Linked DNA regions of Alkalilimnicola ehrlichii MLHE-1. The protein of the gene in region 1 interacts with the protein of each later gene in a pairwise test. Links are inferred from orthologs where the notes say so. Each region holds a gene or a part of one and is shown on either strand. Other genes may lie near its edges.

Region 1 (5,136 bases):
TCCTGGACAAGGGGATGTTCGGCCTGGACGTCACCGGCATGCGGCGGGCGGTGGAGGCGCTGCCCTGGGTGGCCAGCGCCTCGGTGCGCCGGGTCTGGCCCGATATGGTGGAGTTGACCATCCGCGAGCACGCGCCCCTGGCCCGCTGGGGCGAGTCGGGGCTGATCACCGGGGCCGGCGAGGTGTTTGAACCGGACCCGGCGAGCATCCCGTCCGGGCTGCCGCGGCTGTCGGGGACGGCGGGGCGGGAAGAGGCGGTGGTGCGGCATTACCGCGATCTGACCCGGCGCCTCCAGGCCGCCGGGTTCGAGCTGATGGCGCTGGAACAGGATGCGCGGGCGGCCTGGCGGGCCGAACTGGCCCCGGAGGACGGGGTGGCGCCGGGCGACGAGGGGCCGATCCGCCTGGAGATGGGGCGCGAGCAGGTGGTGGCGCGGGTAATGCGCTTTCTGGACGCCTGGCCGCTGATTGCCCGTGAACAGGAGCAGGGCCGGGAGCTGGCCAGTGCGGATCTGCGCTACCCCAACGGCTTCGCGCTGGGCTGGCGGGACGCGGGCACGGCAACCGAATAATGCGATCGACAGGGAAACAACACGGCATGGTAAAGAAGTCCGAACGCAACCTGCTGGTGGGGCTGGATATCGGCACCTCGAAGGTAGTCGCCATCGTGGGCGAGGCCGGGGAGGACGGCGAGATCGAGGTGGTGGGCATCGGCTCCCACCCCTCCAGCGGCCTGAAGAAGGGCGTGGTGGTCAATATCGAGTCCACCGTCCAATCGGTGCAGCGGGCGGTGGAGGAGGCCGAGCTGATGGCCGGCTGCGAGATCCACTCCGCCTACGTGGGCATCTCCGGCAGCCATATCAAGAGCATGAACTCCCACGGCATGGTGGCCATCAAGGACCGGGAGGTGACCCAGGGCGACCTGGACCGGGTGCTGGACGGCGCACGCGCGGTGGCCATCCCGGCCGATCAGCGGATCCTGCACGTGTTGCCCCAGGAGTTCGTTATCGACAACCAGGAGGGCATTCGCCATCCGCTGGGCATGTCCGGGGTGCGCCTGGAGGCCCGGGTGCACATGGTGACCGGCGCCGTCTCGGCGGCGGAAAACATCACTAAGTGTGTCCGCCGCTGCGGCCTGGAGGTGGACGACGTGGTCCTCCAGCAGCTCGCCTCGGCCCAGGCGGTGCTCACCGACGACGAGCGGGAGCTGGGGGTCTGCCTGGTGGATATCGGTGGCGGGACCACCGATATCGCCGTGTTCACCGGCGGCGCCATCCGCCATACGGCGGTGATCCCCATCGCCGGGCACCAGGTCACCAACGACATCGCGGTGGCTCTGCGCACCCCGACCCAGCACGCAGAGGAGATCAAGGTCAAGTACGCCTGCGCCCTGTCGCAGCTGGCCAATCCCGAGGAGAGCATCGAGGTGCCCTCGGTGGGTGACCGGCCGCCGCGCCGGCTCTCCCGCCAGTCGTTGGCGGCGGTGGTCGAGCCCCGTTATGAGGAGTTGCTCGGCCTGGTGCAGGCAGAACTGCGGCGCAGCGGTTTTGAGGACCTGATCCCGGCGGGCGTGGTGCTCACCGGGGGCAGTTCCAAGATGGAGGGCGTGGTGGACCTGGCCGAGGAGGTCTTCCACTTGCCGGTGCGGGCGGCCAGTCCGACCCAGGTCACCGGCCTCTCGGACGTGGTCCGCAACCCCATCTATTCCACCGGCGTCGGGCTGCTGGTCTACGGCGCCCGGCACGAGGGCAAGCCAGCGCTCACCGACTTCAGCGAGGAGGGCGGGCTACAGGCACTTTGGGCGCGTATGAAGAGTTGGTTCAAGGGCAATTTCTGAGCCAGGGCGAATCCGGGCGGGCGGGTCCGGGGAAGGAAAAGTTACTGCAATTTCTGTATTCGGACCGAAACGGTCCCAGGAGGATAGGGTCATGTTTGAACTGATGGATAACGTCAACCAGAACGCGGTTATCAAGGTCATCGGCGTAGGCGGCGGCGGTGGTAATGCCGTGCAGCATATGGTGGCCGCCGATATCGAGGGTGTGGATTTCATCTGCGCCAACACGGACGCCCAGGCGCTGCAGAACGTGGCTGCGCGCACCACCCTGCAGCTCGGTTCCGGCATCACCAAGGGCCTGGGCGCCGGGGCCAACCCCGGCGTCGGCCGTGAGGCGGCCGTCGAGGACCGCGAGCGCATCATGGAAGCGATTGAGGGCGCGGACATGGTCTTCATCACCGCCGGCATGGGCGGTGGCACCGGCACTGGCGGTGCCCCGGTGGTGGCCGAGATCGCCCGCGAGATGGGGATCCTCACAGTCGCCGTGGTGACCAAGCCCTTCCCCTTCGAGGGCAGCAAGCGGATGCGGATCGCCGAGGAGGGCATCAAGGAGTTGGGCCAGCATGTGGACTCCCTGATCACCATTCCCAACGAGAAGCTGATCAGTGTGCTGGGCAACAACCTGACGCTGCTGGATGCCTTCAAGGCGGCGAACGATGTGCTGCTGGGTGCGGTAAAAGGTATCGCCGAGTTGATCACCCGCCCGGGTCTGATTAACGTGGACTTCGCCGATGTGCGCACGGTGATGTCGGAGATGGGTATGGCGGTGATGGGTACCGGCTCCGCCTCCGGTGAGGGGCGCGCCCGTGAGGCCGCCGAGCGGGCCATCGCCTGCCCGCTACTGGAGGACGTGAACCTGGCCGGGGCCAACGGCATCCTGGTCAATGTCACCGCCGGGCTGGACCTGGGCATCGGCGAGTTCAACGACGTGGGCAATGCGGTGCGCGAGTTCGCCTCCGACGAGGCCACCGTGGTGGTGGGTACCGTCATCGATCCGGAACTCGAGAACGAACTGCATGTCACAGTCGTGGCCACCGGCCTGGGTGCATTCCAGGAGCAGCGCAAGCCCGACCTGAAACCGGTGCGCAAGGCCAGCGGGGATGTGGACTACAACCAGCTGGACCGGCCGACGGTGATCCGCAAGAAGGCGGCCAACGACCGGCCGGGTGTGGAAGACGAGGGCGATATGGAATACCTGGATATTCCCGCCTTCCTCCGGCGTCAGGCGGACTGACCGCTGGCGCCGGCGGTGCCGGCCGGAAAGGGTCGCGGCGCTATGTTGCACTGCACTATACACGGTGCGGTGGATTACAGTAGAATGACGTCGCTCGCCGCCGTCCCACGGGCCCGTTGTGCCCGAAGACGCCGGTGACTGGCAACAATAAACCCTGGAGTTGGCCGTCGACATGATCCGTCAGCGCACGTTAAAGAACAGTATCCGCGCCACTGGCGTGGGCTTGCACACCGGCGAGAAGGTGTACCTCACCCTCCGACCGGCGCCGGCCAACACCGGTATTATCTTCCGACGGGTGGATCTGGACCCGCCGGTGGATATCCCCGGCCATGCGCTGAACGTCGGGGATACCCGACTCTCCACCTGCCTCTCCCAGGGGGAGGCGCGGGTCTACACGGTGGAGCACCTGCTCTCCGCCATGGCCGGCCTGGGGATCGACAACGCCTTCGTCGAGGTGAGCGCCCCGGAGGTGCCGATCATGGACGGCAGTTCGGGGCCGTTCGTGTTCCTGATCCGTTCTGCGGGCATCGAGGAACAGAATGCGCTGAAGCGGTTCATCCGGATCCGCAAGCCGGTGCGGGTGGAGGAGGACGACAAGTGGGCCGCCTTCGAGCCGTTCAACGGGTTCAAGGTGGGCTACACGCTGCATTTCGACCACCCGGTGTTCACCGAGCAAAACGGCTTCGCGGAATTGGATTTCTCCAGCACCTCCTTCGTCAAGGAGGTGAGCCGTGCGCGCACGTTCGGCTTCATGCGCGACATCGAGATGCTGCGGGCCAACCGGCTGGCGCTGGGGGGCAGCCTGGACAACGCCATCCTGGTGGACGACTACCGCATCCTCAACGAAGACGGGCTGCGCTATCAGGATGAGTTCGTCAAGCACAAGATCCTGGATGCCATCGGCGATCTCTACCTGCTGGGCCACAGCCTGATCGGGGCCTTCAAGGGCCATAAGTCCGGGCACTCGCTGAACAACAAGCTGTTGCGGGCGCTGCTGGCGCAGGAGGACGCCTGGGAGGAGGTCACCTTCGATCAGGCCTCCGACTCGCCGATCGCCTACGATCGACCGGGGCTGGCGGTGGCCGGCTGATCGGTGGCGGTCAGCTTCCGACCGGACGAAGGGGCGCCCTCGGGCGCCCCTTCGTCGTTTTAGGGGCGCCGACCCGGGGGCCGGTCGCCGTGCGCCCGGTTACTTCCGCTTCAACACCTCCGCCAGGAAGCGTCCGGTCGCGGTCGACCCGGCGGCCACGGCCTCGGGCGGCCCGGCGGCGACCACCCGGCCGCCGGCGTCGCCCCCCTCCGGACCGATGTCCACCACCCAGTCCGCCTCGGCGATGAGATCGAGGTTGTGTTCGATGACCACCACGGTGTGGCCGGCGTCCACCAGCCGCTGCAGGGCGTCGATGAGTCGCTCCACGTCTGCCATGTGCAGGCCCACGGTGGGCTCGTCCAGGACGTAGAGGGTGTGGGGGGTACGCTGGGCGCGCAGGTCGGGGCGGGCCTTGGCCAGTTCGGTGACCAGTTTGATGCGCTGGGCCTCGCCCCCGGAGAGGGTGGGGCTGGCCTGGCCCAGGGTGAGGTAGCCCAGGCCGACGGCCTCGAGCAGTGTGAGCGGGTGGTGGATGCGCGGTTGCGCGGCGAAGAAGGCGGTGGCCTCTTCCACGCTCATGTTGAGTACGTCGCCGATGTGCCGGCCTTTCCATTCCACGGCCAGGGTCTCGCGGGTGAAGCGCAGTCCGTGGCAGGTCTCGCAGGGTACGGTGACGTCGGGCAGGAAGTTCATCTCGATCCGGCGTACGCCCTGGCCGTCGCAGTCAGGGCAGCGGCCGTCTTTGGTGTTGAAGGAGAAGCGGCCGGGGCCGTAGCCGCGCAGGCTGGCCTCCTGGGTGCCGGCGTAGAGCTTGCGGATGTCGTCCCAGAAGCCGATGTAGGTGGCGGGGCAGGAGCGCGGGGTCTTGCCAATGGGGGTCTGGTCCACCTCCAGCACGCGGTCGACGGCCTGCCAGCCATCCAGGCCGGCGCAGTGGGGCAGTGGTGGGGTCGCCTGGTCCCGTTTGCGGCTCAGCAG
Region 2 (5,137 bases), 2.3 Mb from region 1 along the record:
GTCCACTCCGGTCATGCCGTGGAAGTCCTCGTGCAGCGACTTGCCGGCGTCCTCCTCCAGGTGGGCGCGGGTGACGCCGATGCGCTTGCGCTCGCCGTCCTCCAGCTCGATCCACAGTTCGCCGCCCTCCACGATGGGCAGCTCGTACTGACTGATCTGGTAGCCCTTGGGCAGGTCGGGGTAGAAGTAGTTCTTGCGCGCGAACACCGAGCGCGGGGCGATCTTGGCGCCGATGGCCAGGCCGAACTTGGTGGCCATGCGCACCGCGCCCTTGTTCAGTACCGGCAGCACCCCGGGCATGCCCAGGTCCACCGCGCAGGCCTGGCGGTTGGGCTCGGCACCGTAGGCGGTGGCCGCACCGGAGAAGATTTTGCTTTTGGTGGCGAGCTGGGCGTGAATCTCAAGCCCGATTACCGTTTCCCATTCCATAATCGTGTTCCTGGTCGAAGCCCTGGGGACTGGCTGACTGCTGCCGGGTGCCGTTCGAGCCGACGCTTACTCGAAGCCCTGGGGGACCTGCCGGTGCCAGTCGGTCACCTGCTGGTACTTGTGGCCGACGTTGAGCAGCCGGGCCTCGTCGAAGTAATCACCGATGATCTGCAGCCCCACCGGGCGGCCCTGGGCAAAGCCGGCGGGGATGGACAGCCCGGGCACGCCGGCCAGGTTGACCGCCAGGGTGTAGACGTCGGAGAGGTACATCTGCACCGGGTCGTCGGTGCGCTCGCCGATGTTGAAGGCCACGGTGGGCGAGGTGGGGCCCATGATCACGTCCACCGCCTGCAGCGCGCGGGTGAAGTCGTCGCGGATCAGGCGCCGCACCTGCTGGGCCTTGAGGTAGTAGGCGTCGTAGTAGCCGGCGGACAGGGCGTAGGTGCCCACCAGGATGCGGCGCTTGACCTCCTCGCCGAAGCCCTCACCGCGGGAGCGCTTGTACAGGTCCTCCAGGTCGCTGGGGTCCTCGCAGCGGTAGCCGTAGCGCACCCCGTCATAGCGCGAGAGGTTGGAGGAGGCCTCGGCCGGGGCGATGACGTAATAGACCGGCACCGAGTGCCGCGTGTTGGGCAGCGAGATCTCGCGGATCTCGGCCCCCTCTTCGCGGTAGACCTCGATGGCGGCCTCCACCACCCGGCGCACCTCGGGGTCGAGGCCCTCGCCGAAGAACTCCTTGGGCACGCCGATCTTCAGCCCCTTCACCGAGCGGTTGAGGGTCTCGGTGTAATCGGGCACCACGTGGTCGACGCTGGTAGAGTCGCGGGTGTCGAAGCCGGCCATGCCGCCGAGCAGCAGCGCCAAGTCCTCGCAGGTGCGGGCCATGGGGCCGCCCTGATCGAGGCTGGAGGCGAAGGCGATCATGCCGTAGCGGGAGACCCGGCCGTAGGTGGGCTTGAGCCCGGAGAGGCCGCACAGTGCCGCCGGCTGGCGGATGGAACCGCCGGTGTCGGTGCCGGTGGCCGCCGGCGCCAGGCGCCCGGCCACCGCCGCGGCGGAGCCGCCGGAGGAGCCGCCGGGCACGGCGTCCAAATCCCAGGGGTTCTTCACCGGGCCGTAGTAGCTGGTCTCGTTGGAGGAGCCCATGGCGAACTCGTCCATGTTGGCCTTGCCCAGCATGACCATGCCGGCGTCGGCCAGCTTGCCCACCACGGTGGCGTCGTAGGGGGCGGTGAAGTTGTCCAGCATCCGCGAGCCGCAGCTGGTGCGCACCCCCTGGGTGCAGAAGATATCCTTGTGCACCAGCGGCACGCCGGTGAGCGGTCCGGCCTCGCCGGCGGCGATGCGCTGATCTGCCGCATCGGCGGCGGCCAGGGCCTGTTCCGGCGTGGGGGTGATGACGGCGTTGGTCACCGGGTTCAGCGCGTCGATGCGCGCCAGAAAGGCCTCGGTGACCTCGCGACTGGAGAACTCGCCCGCACGCAGGGCGGCGGCGATCTCGGCTACGGTCTTTTCATGCATGTCGGGTCGGGTCCCTTCAATGGGGGCACGGGGTGGCGGCGCGGGTTACTCGATGACACGCGGCACCAGGTAGAGACCGGCCTCGGTGGCCGGTGCGATGGCCTGGAAGCGCTCCCGCTGGTCCGGCTCGGTGACCTCGTCCTCGCGCAGGCGCTGCACCGCGTCCAGAGGGTGGGCCATGGGGGTGACGCCGGAGGTGTCGATGTCCTTCATCTGCTCGACGAAGTCGAGAATGTCGGACAGATTGCGGGCGTAGCCGGGGATGTCATCGGCCTCGATGGCCACCCGCGCCAGGTGGGCAATGTGCTTGACTTCCGATTCTTCCAGGGACATTGCGCATCCTCCAAGACGGTAAGCCGGAAAACTTACCACAACACCCCGCTTGCCCAAAGTGCCGCCCAATGTGTAGATTGGCGACTTTCCTTCCAGCCGGTTCTAAACTCAATGTTCAAGGGTATTCGAGGACTCTTCTCCAACGACGTCTCCATCGACTTGGGGACCGCCAACACGCTGATCTACCTCCGTGGCAAAGGCATCGTGCTCGCCGAGCCGTCGGTTGTGGCCATCCGCCAGGACCGTGACGGTGGCGCCAAACGCATCGTCGCCGTGGGCGGCGAGGCCAAGGCCATGCTGGGGCGTACCCCCGCCAACATCCGCGCCATCCGCCCCATGAAGGACGGCGTGATCGCCGACTTCACCGTGACTGAGAAGATGCTGCAGCACTTCATCAAGAAGGTCCACGAGGCGCGGATCTTCAAGCCCAGCCCGCGGGTGCTGGTCTGTGTGCCTTGCGGCGCCACCCAGGTGGAGCGCCGGGCGATCCGCGAATCCGCCGAGGGCGCGGGCGCACGGGAGGTCTTTCTGGTGGAGGAGCCCATGGCGGCGGCCATTGGCGCCAGCATGCCGGTGGACGAGGCCAGTGGCTCCATGGTGGTGGATATCGGTGGCGGCACCTCTGAAGTGGCGGTGTTGTCGCTGAACGGCATCGTCTACTCCGCCTCGGTGCGTATCGGCGGTGATCGCTTCGACGAGGCCATCATCAACTACGTGCGCCGCAACTACGGCATCCTGATCGGCGAGACCACCGCGGAGCGGATCAAGCATGAGATCGGTACCGCCTTCCCGGACGCCGAGGTGCGCGAGGTGGAGGTGCGGGGGCGCAACCTCGCCCAGGGGGTGCCGCGCAGCTTCACCCTGAACAGTAACGAGATCCTCGAATCCATGCAGGAGCCGCTCTCCGGTATTGTCTCCGCGCTCAAGACCGCGCTGGAGCAGACCCCGCCTGAGCTGGGGGCGGACGTGGCCGAGCGCGGCATCGTGCTTACCGGGGGCGGGGCGCTGCTGCGCAATATCGACCGGCTGCTGATGGAGGAGACCGGGCTGCCGGTGGTGGTGGCCGACGACCCGCTCACCTGCGTGGCCCGTGGCGGGGGGCGTGCGCTGGAGATGATGGACGAGAAGGGCACCGACCTGTTCATCAGCGAGTAGATCCGGGGCGGCCGGCATTAGGCCAGTGGGTCACCGGCCACGGATCTGGCAGTATCTGCCGGCACGGCCCTGGAGGGTCGGTGCCGGCACTGACATCCGGTAAGGGCCATCAAACCGTTATTCCTGCAAGGACCTTCCATCACCGTGCGACTGGTGCTGCTGGCGCTGGTCTCGGTGCTCTTGATGACCCTGGATCACCGCCAGCAACTGGCCGATCCGGTCCGCCAGGGCCTGGCCGCGGTGGTCTGGCCGGTGCAGCAGGCGGTGAGTTTGCCCATTGAGGCCAGCCAGCGCCTGGGCGAGCATCTGGCCAGTCGCCAGCAGTTGGTGGACGAGAACCGCGAGCTGCGCCGGCGCTACCTGCTCGACCAGGCACGGCTCCAGCGTCTGCAGGCATTGGAGATGGAGAACCAGCGGCTGCGTGACCTGCTCGGCTCCTCGGGGCAGCTCGGCGAGACGGTGCTCATCGCCGAGCTCACCCGGGTGGACCTGGATCCCTACTCCCACCTGATCCAGGTGGACAAGGGCAGTGTCCACCAGGTGACCGTGGGTCAGGCGGTCCTCGACGCCGAGGGGGTGATGGGGCAGGTGGACCGGGTGGGCACCCACGGGGCGATGGTGCGATTGATCACCGACCCCAGTCACGCCATTCCGGTGGAGGTCAACCGCAACGGCCTGCGCACCATCGCCCTGGGCACCGGCGACCTGAACCGCCTGGAATTGGGCAGCGTGCCCATCAATGCCGATATCCAGTCCGGCGACCTGCTGGTGACCTCCGGGCTGGGGGGTGTCTTCCCGCGCGGGTACCCGGTGGCCGAGGTGGAGCGGGTGGTGCTGGATCCGGGCGAGCCCTTCGCCCGGGTCAGCGCCCGCCCGCTGGCGGCCTTGGACCGCAGCCGGAAAATGGTACTGGTTCAGGGGGGCGCTCTCGGCCGGATGCCGGACCTGCCGGCGGTGGAGGCTCCGGCTGTGCCGTCGGCATCCGAACCGGCCCCAGCCCCAGGGGCGGTCCCGCCGGAGGAGGCCCCGGACGCCGCCTCCCCGCCGGCCGCTGTGCCGGGGGAGGAGGCGCAATGAACCCGGCCATTCCCCGCGGCCGCTGGGTCATCCTCGCCAGTCTGGTGCTGGCGGGGATGCTGGTGATCGTGCCCATGCCCGATTGGGCGGTGCCGGCGCGGCCGCAATGGGTGGCCCTGGTGTTATTGTACTGGGCCATGGCGTTGCCCAGCCGGGTGGGGGTGACGGTGGCCTGGCTGGCCGGCCTGTTTCAGGATGCCCTGGTCGGCAGCCTGCTGGGCCAGCACGCGCTGGCCTTCGCACTGATCGCCTGGATCATCCTCAAGCTGCACCGGCGGATGCGCCTGATGCCCGTCTGGCAACAGGCGCTGACCATCCTGCTGCTGCTCTATGCAGTGCAGTTGGTGCTGTTCTGGGTCAATGGTTTTGTCGGCCGGCCGGTGCCCCCCTGGCAGGCCTGGCTGGCACCGGTGATTGGCGCGGCGCTGTGGCCCTGGGTCTTTTTCCTGCTGCGTACCGCGCGCCGCCATTTCGGCGTACAGTAGTGAGCGGAATGCACCACTCCAAGGCCATCAAGGACGGTTCCACCGAGGCCCGTCAGTTCTTCCGCCGCGTCGTGGTGGCGGCGGTGGCCGTCTGTCTGTTCACCGGGGTACTGGTCAACCAGATGGTCAAGTTGCAG
Region 3 (5,238 bases), 1.0 Mb from region 1 along the record:
GTCCGCATTACCGATGACCAGGGCGAAGGGCCCCTCGCCCTGCAGTTGGTGGGTCTCCTCGCCCTGGTAGTTGCCTACCATCAGACGCTCACCGTCCTCGTCGCGGACCTCCAGCCAGGTGGTCCCGGAAATATGCAGGACCAGACCGGCCGGCTCCGGCGCGGGCTCGGGCTCGGGCTCCGCCACAGCGGGTTCCGGCTCCGCCTCGACCTCGGGCACCACCGGGGGTTCCAGCGTCTCAGGGACACTGACGTCAGCCCCGGTGTCGTCCGGCACCGACGCCTCGGGGACCACCTCATCCACCGCCTCAGGCAGTGTCCGCTCGGCCAGCTCGTCGGCGACCACCGCCTCCGCCGGGGCCTCCTCGGACGGCGCCGTGCCCTCCTCCGCCACCGGTGGTGCTTCGCTATCCCCGGACACCCCATTCTCGACCAGCCAGAGCCAGGCGAGCACGGCAATGACCGCGGCCACGACCACGCTACTCACACCCAGCAGCCAGCCCCGGAGCCGGCGGCCTTGGAGCCCCCCCCGAGAGGTATCGCCACCGGTCACTGACGTCGAGCCCTGGCCCGGCTGCTGCTGAGCGCCGCTGGCCGGCCGCTCCAGGTCGAGCCGGGCCAGCGCCTCCCGCAGCCGGTCCGAGTCAATCTCCAGGAGCTGGGCATAGGCCCTGAGATAGCCTTTGACAAAGGTGAGCGGCGGCAGGTTGTCATAGTCGTCCCCCTCGAGCGCCTCAAGGGTCCGTAAGGGCAGGTTCAGCGCATCGGCCGCGGCCTTCCGGCTCAGGCCTCGCGCCTCCCGTGCCCTGGCGAGCAGCTGCCCCGGGGTCTCGCCGCCGCGACCGGGGTCGCGCTCGTGGTCGGGGGACAGCGGACTGTCGTGGTCTGAACTCATCTATCAACGACTCTCACGGTATAGGCGAGCCTCGCGGGAATCCGGAAACCGGTTGCGCAGACTCAGCCCGTAACTGGCCTCGGCATCGGCATCGCCAACGGCACGGGCCAGCTGGACCCCCAACCACAGGCTCGCCGGCGTGTGCTGTGCCTCAGCACGGTATCGATTCAGGTATTCCTCCGCCCCTTCGTGGTCCCCGGCCTGGAAACGCAACTGCGCCATGCGCAGCAGCGCGGGGGCAAAGCGGGCATTCTCCCGCAGGCTGCGCAGGAAATAGTCCTCGGCCCGCTCGTGCTGCCCCTCCCGCATCAAACAGACACCCGCATTGGCGAGGGGGATGTGGGGGTTGCGATAAAGCGGGTTGTCCAGTGCCGCCTCGAACTGATCCAGGGCCCGGTCCAGGTCACCCTGTTCACAAAGAAAGCGCCCGTAGTTGTTGCGGGTGCTGGCATTTTCCCCGTCCAACCGGACCGCCCGCCGGTAATGCCGGCCGGCTTCCTCCGGTTGACCGAGCTGTTCCTGCAGGAGCGCCATGGCGGCATGGGCGGGGGCGTAGCGACGATCAATATCCAGGGCTCGCTCCAGGCGCCGGTTGGCCTCCTCGTACTCGCCCTCCTGCAGGTACCCCAGACCCAATTGGGTGTTGACCTCCACCGCCCGGTCCCTGTCGCCGGACCCCGATTGGCCCATGGTGCCGCAGCCCACGACACCGACGGCCAAAAACAGGATCAACGCCGGCCGGAACGACGGCGGGATGCTCATCGCCCCTCCCGACGCAGTTCACGCTGCACCAGCCGCTGCTGGCGGCGGGTCCGGTCCTGCACCTTACCCACCAGCTGCCCGCACGCCCCGTCGATGTCCTGGCCCCGCGTCACCCGGGTGGTGGCGGTCAGGCCGTGGCTTTGCAGGATGCGGACGAAACGCAGGATCCGTCCGCGCGGACTGCAGCGGTACCGGGCCCCGGGAAAGGGGTTGAAGGGGATCAGATTGACCTTGCTGGGAATATCGCCCAACAGCCGGGCCAGCTCGTGGGCGTGGTGGTCCTGATCATTCACCCCGTCCAGCATCACGTATTCCCAGGTGATGCGCCGGTGGGGCTTGTCCGCGATATAGGCCGCGCAGGCGGGGATCAGGCGCTCCAACGGGTGTTTTCGGTTGATGGGCACCAACTCGTCGCGTAGGGCATTGTTGGGGGCATGGAGCGAGACCGCCAGACTGACGTCCGTCTGCTCGCGCATGCGCTCCAGCATGGTGACCACCCCGGAAGTGCTGATGGTCACCTTGCGCTTGGACAGCCCATAGGCGTCGTCGTCGGTCATCAGGCGCACGGCCGGGATGACCGCCTCCAGGTTGAGCAGGGGCTCGCCCATGCCCATGAACACCACGTTGGTGATCTGCTCACCGGTGCCGGTCAGTTGATCGTAGGCCACGTAATACTGGCCGATGATCTCTGCCGTGCTCAGGTTGCGGTTAAAACCCTGCTGAGCGGTGGAGCAGAAGCTGCAGTCCAGGGCGCAGCCCACCTGGGAAGAGACGCAGAGCGTCCCGCGGCCACTGTCGGGAATAAAGACCGTCTCGATGGCCTGCCCGCCGTCGACCCGCAGCAGCCACTTGCGGGTGCCGTCCTCGGAGACCTGCTCGGCGAGCACTTCCGGCAGCCGCAGCGCGACCCGTTCCGCCAACCGGGCGCGCAGGGCCTTGGAGATGTCGGTCATCTCCTCGAAGCCGGTCACCCGCCGCTGGTGCACCCACTTGAGCACCTGGGTAGCGCGAAAAGGCTTTTCGCCCAGGTCGGCGAAAAGCCTTTTCAAGGCCTGCCGGTCAAGATCCAGCAGGTTCACGGGCCCATCCGCGCGGCCCGCCGATGTGGACGTCTCAGCGACTGCAGAGCTCATCGGCCTTGAAGAAGAACTCGATTTCCTGTTTGGCCGTTTCCGGGGCGTCGGAGCCGTGGACGGCGTTGGCATCGATGGTTTCGGCATAATCGTGGCGCAGGGTGCCGGCAGCGGCTTCGGCCGGGTTGGTGGCGCCCATGATCTCGCGGTTCTTGACGATGGCGTTCTCGCCCTCCAGGACCTGCACCATCACCGGGCCGGAGATCATGAAGCCCACTAGGTCATTAAAGAAGGGGCGCTCCTTATGCACGGCATAGAAGCCCTCTGCCTGCTCACGGCTCAGGTGCACCATACGGGCCGCCACGATCTTCAGTCCGGCCTTCTCGAAACGGTTGTAAATCTCGCCGATGATGTTCTTGGCGACGGCGTCGGGCTTGATGATGGAGAGGGTTCTTTCCACTGCCATGCAGGACTCCCTAGTGTCGTGTGTGGTGTTGGGGGTTGAGACGGGTTCACGGGCGGGCCGCCACCACTGGCTGGTGGCTGCCGCTACGCCCGGGTCGGCGCGGCCCCCCGCGCGACTGGCGCAAGTGTACCTGCTGGCCCGGTGGCGGGCAATTTGACTGTACGGCCGGCCTCAGACCGTGAAGCTCTCACCGCAGCCGCAGGTCTCCTTGACGTTGGGATTACGGAAATCAAACCGCTGGTTGAGCCCATCGCGAACGAAATCCACCTCCGTCCCCTCCAGGAAGGGCAGGCTCTTGCGGTTGACCAGCACCTTGACGCCGTCCTGCTCGATCACCTCGTCGGAGGCCTCGATCCGGTCGGCATAATCCACGGTGTAGGCAAGACCGGAGCAACCGGTGGTCTTGACCCCCAGGCGCAGGCCGACACCGCCCTCATGGCGGGCGAGATAGTCCTTGACGTGGCGCACTGCCTTGTCGGTGAGTTGGATATTTGCCATGCCTTGCCTCCATTGGCTCGCCCCGGGGGCGTCTGGCCGCCCGGGGCCGGGAATGCGTGACCCTATGATACTGATTCGTCGGCGGGGCTTCGAGTTCCCTGCGAGCCGCGATCAGCTACCGGTACGGTCCTGGCGCCCGCGCACCTGGCCCGAGCCGGCAGTGACGTCGACACCCTGCTCGCCCGCCTCCGGGGCAGGCTCCCCGCAATCGAGCTCGTCCACCTCGACGTCGGGAATGCGGGTGTCCTCCACGTCCCCGCCCATGCCGCGGATGGCCCGGCACATCTGCTCCAGGCGCGCGTCGGTAACGTGGATATGGTCCAGGATCGCGTTGACCGCGTTGGCGACCGGGTCCGGCATATCGGTGGTGCCATAGGCATCGAAGCCGATCTTGCGGGCAACCGCCGCCCGCCGTCGGTCATCGGCGCTGTCCGTGCGCGGACGCACCCCGGCCATGCGCGCCGGGATGCCGACCATGGTGGCACCCTCGGGCACATCGCGCAGCACCACCGCATTGGAGCCCACACGCGCCCCGCTGCCCACCTGGAGCGGTCCCAAAATCTTGGCACCGGCACCCACCACCACGTCATCGCCCAAGGTCGGGTGGCGCTTGCCCTGCTCCCAGCTGGTGCCCCCCAGGGTCACGCCGTGGTAGAGGGTCACATCATCACCGATCTCCGCGGTCTCGCCGATCACCACCCCCATGCCGTGATCGATAAAGAAACGGCGCCCGATCCGCGCACCCGGGTGGATTTCGATGCCGGTGAGCCAGCGGGCGATGGTGGAGAAAAACCGGGCCAGCCAGCGCAACCGCTTGCGCCACAGCCAGTGGTTACAGCGGTGGAACAGCAGGGCGTGCAGCCCCGGGTAGGTGGTGAGCACCTCGAATGCGTTACGGGCCGCCGGGTCGCGATCCATGACGCAGCGGATGTCCTCTTTGATCCGTTTGAACATGGACAGTCAGCTCTGTCTCGGGTGAATGGGGAAAGCGGCGGACCAAACGGGGTCCGGGCCGGGCTCAAGTACCGGTCAACCGGATGGTACAGCGGTGCTGGCGGGGATAGTGCGGCATCATAGGCCCCAGTTTACGCGCCGAGCGGCTTTTATTCATCTTTCGTCCCCGCCCTCTGCGCGGCGTCCGGCAACTCCGGCAGGTGGGGCTCCACGTTGGCCAGCAGGCCGCGCAGCATCTGCAGTTCATGGTCGTCGGGGGCCGCCCGGTAAAAGAGCTGGCGCAGGCGGCGCATGAGGATCTCCGGGTTGTGCTTGCGCAGAAACCCGACCCGGTCCGCCACCCGTGCCAGGTGCTCGAAAAAGTACTCCATATCCTGGGCACTGGCCGACCGCCGTGTCGGCGCCACCACCCCGGCGCCGCGCGCCATGTTGACCTCGTGGCAGACCACCTGCACCGCAGCCGCCAGGTTGAGCGAGCCGTACTCCGGATTGGCCGGGATATGCACCAGCGCCTGACACCGGTCCAGCTCGGCGTTGGTCAACCCGGAGCGCTCCCGTCCGAACAGCAAGGCCACCGGCCGGCTTTCGGCC

The links. Proteins that work in one complex are often made in the same cells at the same time.
Region 2: the proteins of ftsZ (region 1) and MLG_RS00835 interact in binary tests that used the Escherichia coli proteins (3 or more experiments, as listed by UniProt). The link is inferred for Alkalilimnicola ehrlichii MLHE-1 from one-to-one orthologs.
Region 3: the proteins of ftsZ (region 1) and rlmN interact in binary tests that used the Escherichia coli proteins (3 or more experiments, as listed by UniProt). The link is inferred for Alkalilimnicola ehrlichii MLHE-1 from one-to-one orthologs.

The regions. Positions count from the first base shown.
Region 1 is NC_008340.1:2,489,823-2,494,958, reverse strand. What follows is about bases 1,151-3,998. They hold ftsZ (cell division protein FtsZ), read left to right. Parts: upstream 1,151-1,928; coding sequence 1,929-3,068; downstream 3,069-3,998. Other genes in these bases: lpxC (UDP-3-O-acyl-N-acetylglucosamine deacetylase), read left to right, coding at 3,241-3,998; ftsA (cell division protein FtsA), read left to right, coding at 1,151-1,837. Also shown: MLG_RS11095 (cell division protein FtsQ/DivIB), read left to right, coding at 1-572; more of ftsA, read left to right, coding at 599-1,150; more of lpxC, read left to right, coding at 3,999-4,158; MLG_RS15780 (excinuclease ABC subunit UvrA), read right to left, coding at 4,258-5,136. UniProt on the Escherichia coli protein: Essential cell division protein that forms a contractile ring structure (Z ring) at the future cell division site. The regulation of the ring assembly controls the timing and the location of cell division.
Region 2 is NC_008340.1:197,453-202,589, forward strand. The notes cover bases 1,568-4,416. They hold MLG_RS00835 (rod shape-determining protein), read left to right. Parts: upstream 1,568-2,394; coding sequence 2,395-3,438; downstream 3,439-4,416. Other genes in these bases: gatA (Asp-tRNA(Asn)/Glu-tRNA(Gln) amidotransferase subunit GatA), read right to left, coding at 1,568-1,950; gatC (Asp-tRNA(Asn)/Glu-tRNA(Gln) amidotransferase subunit GatC), read right to left, coding at 1,996-2,283; mreC (rod shape-determining protein MreC), read left to right, coding at 3,562-4,416. In the rest of the region: Asp-tRNA(Asn)/Glu-tRNA(Gln) amidotransferase subunit GatB, read right to left, coding at 1-429; more of gatA, read right to left, coding at 496-1,567; more of mreC, read left to right, coding at 4,417-4,515; rod shape-determining protein MreD, read left to right, coding at 4,512-5,000; mrdA (penicillin-binding protein 2), read left to right, coding at 5,009-5,137. UniProt on the Escherichia coli protein: Forms membrane-associated dynamic filaments that are essential for cell shape determination. Acts by regulating cell wall synthesis and cell elongation, and thus cell shape.
Region 3 is NC_008340.1:1,450,479-1,455,716, reverse strand. What follows is about bases 722-3,671. They hold rlmN (23S rRNA (adenine(2503)-C(2))-methyltransferase RlmN), read right to left. Parts: upstream 2,790-3,671; coding sequence 1,653-2,789; downstream 722-1,652. Other genes in these bases: MLG_RS06360 (HesB/IscA family protein), read right to left, coding at 3,367-3,671; ndk (nucleoside-diphosphate kinase), read right to left, coding at 2,770-3,195; pilW (type IV pilus biogenesis/stability protein PilW), read right to left, coding at 898-1,656; MLG_RS06380 (RodZ domain-containing protein), read right to left, coding at 722-894. In the rest of the region: more of MLG_RS06380, read right to left, coding at 1-721; more of MLG_RS06360, read right to left, coding at 3,672-3,693; cysE (serine O-acetyltransferase), read right to left, coding at 3,805-4,647; MLG_RS06350 (RNA methyltransferase), read right to left, coding at 4,797-5,238.